Regions from separate parts of the Alteromonas sp. ABH4_457 genome, predicted to be linked through region 1. Evidence: predicted binding sites of a transcription regulator. Region 1 holds the regulator's gene; the other holds the start of a gene.
What was found. Region 1 encodes ArgR, which controls arginine synthesis, uptake and breakdown. Its sites were predicted from a motif close to ANTGAATANNTATTCANT; they were not measured.
Positions count from the first base shown of each region.

Region 2: a site for ArgR is predicted at 870-887, ahead of gltB (glutamate synthase large subunit). Genes of this name have one in related genera too.

Region 1 covers NZ_JBSWXN010000009.1:123,589-125,798, forward strand. The annotation lists gene mdh (malate dehydrogenase) at 1-427, opposite strand, end outside; gene argR (transcriptional regulator ArgR) at 653-1,117, shown strand; gene ACXAGR_RS22495 (efflux RND transporter periplasmic adaptor subunit) at 1,375-2,210, shown strand, end outside.
Region 2 covers NZ_JBSWXN010000001.1:234,964-237,173, reverse strand. The annotation lists gene arcB (aerobic respiration two-component sensor histidine kinase ArcB) at 1-317, opposite strand, end outside; gene gltB (glutamate synthase large subunit) at 1,056-2,210, shown strand, end outside.

The DNA of each region.
Region 1 (2,210 bases):
GCTTGTTCTTGTCGTAAACGCCTTTTGCTTTCAGCGTTTCAGCAGCGATAGCAACAGTAGTGTTTACAGGGTTAGTGATAATACCAACACAAGCAGAAGGACAGTTATCAGCAACACCTTCAATCAGGTTCTTAACGATACCGGCATTGATGTTGAACAGGTCAGAACGGTCCATACCAGGCTTACGCGGAACGCCGGCCGGAATAAGAACAACGTCACAACCGGTAAGCGCATCAGCCAGATCATCTTTACCATGACCGGTAACTTTCACCGCGGTGGGGATGTGGCTCAGGTCAACAGCAACACCAGGAACAACTGGCGCAACGTCATATAACGCTAATTCAGAACCTGCTGGCAATTGTGTTTTCAACAACAATGACAGCGCTTGACCAATACCACCGGCAGCACCTAACACGGCTACTTTCATACCATTTCTCCTATGGAATAGTTACTCGTCAAAAAAACGGAGCGTCACAGTAAATCAACGCGTAAAAAAACTCAATCACCCAATGGTCTTATGCATGCATAATGGGTATAAGCCGCAAGATTATGCAATAATTTGAATGGATATGCATAAATATTGCTTAAATGTGATGACTACGGCACAATAATAGCGGTTTGTACCCTTAAACACCAAATACGACAGGAAAATATGGCTAACGTAAAACAAGAAAAGATGATCAAAGCCTTCAAAGAGATCCTGAAAGCAGAAAGCTTCGGGTCTCAGGGTGAAATCGTTGAAGCACTGAAATCACAGGGTTTTGATAACATCAGCCAATCAAAAGTGTCCCGTATGCTGAGTAAATTCGGCGCGGTAAGAACGCGAAATGCCCGCGGTGATATGGTTTACTGTTTACCACCTGAACTTGGCATGCCTACGGCGAAAAGTCCGCTTAAACAGCTCGTGCTCGACATTGTACACAATAATGTGATGGTAATCATAAGAACCAGCCCCGGTGCCGCACAGCTTATCGCAAGATTGCTTGACTCTCTGAGTCAGAAAGACGGCGTGCTGGGTACCATTGCCGGTGATGATACGATTTTTATCGCCCCGGCTGACGTCACCCGTATCGAAGAAATTCGTCAGCGCGTAGAGAACCTGTTCGAAAACGTCTGACACAGTTGCTATTGCACAAAGCACCTTTTCAGGTGCTTTTTTTATTCCTTCAGCATTGTACCCCCTTTGTAAATGGCGCGTTCATTCACGGCAAAAACGCCGGTGAATGAGTAAATTCGTCCCGCTTTTTCGCTAATTTGCCTTCTCATAAAACCGCGTTAACCCTGCCTTAACCCTCCTTGTCGATACACTCTGCTTCAGCAAACTGACGGGAAAGCGCTTAGTGCCGTCAGCTCCGGATTAAACAAGGAATCGCCATGAAGATCGCCACCACCCTCTGTGTTCTCACCAGCCTGCTTACCCTTTCAGCCTGCAGTGACACAACACAAAATCAAAGCTCTGCGCCCCGCGCCACCGCCGTTAGTGCAATTACCATAGCCACACAAACGTTCCCGATTACCCGCACGCTGCAAGGCCGTGTTGTTGCACAACAAACCGCTCAGGTCAGGCCACAGGTCGGCGGCGTGCTCGAACAGCGTTTGTTTGAAGAAGGCAGTTTTGTAGAAAAAGGGCAACTACTCTATCAGATTGACGATTCAACCTATCGCGCCAGCGTAAACGAAGCCAAAGCAGACTTGGTGAGCGCCAAAGCGTCTGTGGAGTCAACCCGGCTTATTGATGAGCGCTACCAGAACCTGTTAAAGATAGAAGGCATTTCCCAACAAGATGCCGATAACGCCCATTCAGACTATCTGGTTGCGCAGGCCTCACTGGCGAAAGCCCAAGCAGCGCTGGATTCTGCCAACGTTAATCTTGCTTTCACCCGCATTACTGCCCCCATCAGTGGCCGTACCGGTATTTCTAATGTGACCGAAGGCGCATTGCTTACTCAGGGCCAGGACACGGCGTTAACCACCATTCGCAAACTCGACCCGATTTATATAGATATGACAGAAACCAGCGAAGGTGTGCTTGAGCGCCGTGCCATGATGCAGCGTGAGGGCGTAACATCCGGCTCAAGTGATGTTATCGCCATGCTGGAAAACAATACTGAATATGATGAAACCGGCTCCTTCACTATGCATGAAGTCGCTGTTGATGAAGCAACCGGCTCTATTACCCTACGGGCGACTTTTCCCAATCCGGACGGCAT
Region 2 (2,210 bases), on a different contig from region 1:
AATACATCTTCCTCACGCAAACGTTCTAGCTGGCTGACCACTTCTTTTAAGTTCGTGCGGGAAGTTTCCAGTTGTTTAACCAGTTCACTTAAGAAGTAAAGCACCCAGGGGGCTGACATCATGGTAAGCACAACAGCGATAATAAAATCGTCAGGTTGAACCTCATTGCCCATGGTCACCCGGATGACGTATGAACCGCCAAGGGTGAAAACCAGCGTAACAACAACAAACAGCAAACTTAGTTTCAGTGTGCCAAAGCGCTTTATAAACTGCGCAAACTTTATCGCCCACGAATCATTTGGAGAATCTTGATGCATAACGAACGTACTGCAATTTCTAAATAACTAAACTTACAGCACTTATAACACGGTCGCGTTGGAAAACCCACAAATCTGCCTGCACGTTATACTAATTTGTGACACTCCGGTGACTATCCTGACATATTCACTGACGGGCAAAATTCGTCATAGCGATAATTCCCTTCATTTATATGGATACGCCCGGTGACTTTGCTAATGCTCCGGCACAGAGGTATATTAGATTTTATCTGGTCGGGCTTGGCGGGTTCTGACAGGTTGCCGTAAAAGTGATATTCATTCAGCCACACCCTGCATTTCCATATAAATAAACATTTTTTATGAATGATTATTCACAATTAACCTCTTATTCTTTTTTGGACTTTAGTATAAACATACTAATTTGATAAAAAAGTGAGCGTTCAGCTCAAAATCCAATCAGCGGCGATTTCAAATTAAGATGTTGATTTAAAATGATTTTATGTAACTTATTCAAAATACATAAGGTCTTCACATTTTTATCATTTGATTTTATATGCCAATGTATGTATTTTGTACGGCCCGCTAAGCAATAGTGCATAAAAATGCGGTTAACGACTGGCGTCCTACTAATAATAATTAACGACATAAAAAGGCGCTTAGAGTATGGTGAAAACTGGCTCGTAAATAGACGTCTACACTAATGTTGCGATGCGTGTCCTGCGCGGAACACGATCCAACACATGCCTTGTCCAGTCGAAGGTTGAAGGAGTTTTTAAGATGAGTTTATATAATCCCAATGATTCCCGGGATAACTGTGGCTTTGGTCTTATTGCCCACACTCACGGGGAAGCCAGCCATAAACTGGTAACGACTGCAATCCAGGGCCTGGACAGAATGCAGCACCGTGGCGGTATTGCTGCCGACGGTAAAACCGGTGACGGCTGCGGATTGCTACTGCAAAAACCGGATGCCTTTTTTCAGGCTATCGCCGACGAGAACGGCTGGAAGCTGAGTAAGAAATATGCCGTAGGCATGATTTTTTTGAGTCAGGACGACACACTGGCACAAGCTGCCAGAGACATTCTTAACGAAGAGCTGGAAAAAGAAACACTGAATGTTGTGGGCTGGCGCAAAGTGCCGGTAAACCACGATGTATTAGGTGAACTGGCTCTGACCGGTGTACCGCAGATTGAGCAGGTTTTTGTGAATGCTCCTGCGGGCTGGCGTAAACGCGACGTAGAACGTCGTTTGTTTATGGTTCGCCGCCGTGCCGAGAAACGTCTGGAAAAAGACAAAGACTTCTATGTAGCCTGTTTATCCGGCTTAGTCACCATCTATAAAGGTCTGGTGATGCCGAAAGATCTGCCTGCCTTCTATGCAGATTTGGCTGACGAACGTCTGAAAAGTGCGATTTGTGTATTCCACCAGCGCTTCTCTACCAACACATTACCTAAATGGCCTCTTGCGCAGCCTTTCCGTTTTCTTGCGCACAATGGTGAAATTAACACGATCAAAGGTAACCGTGACTGGGCGATGGCCCGTACCGGTAAGTTCTCAACGCCTTTGATTCCGGACCTGAAAGATGCTGCACCTTATGTAAATACAACAGGTTCTGACTCATCTTCTCTGGATAACATGCTGGAATTATTCCTGGCAGGCGGCATGGACTTATTCCGTGCAATGCGTCTGCTTGTGCCACCAGCGTATCAAAATAACAAAACCATGGACGAAAGCCTGCGTGCGTTCTACGAGTTTAACTCAATGCACATGGAACCATGGGACGGTCCTGCCGGTATCGTACTGACAAACGGTCGCCACGTTGCCTGTAACCTTGACCGTAATGGTCTGCGCCCTGCCCGCTACGTGATCACCAAAAATGGTTTCATCACGCTGGCTTCAGAAGTAGGTATCTGGGATTACAGCGAAGCTGAC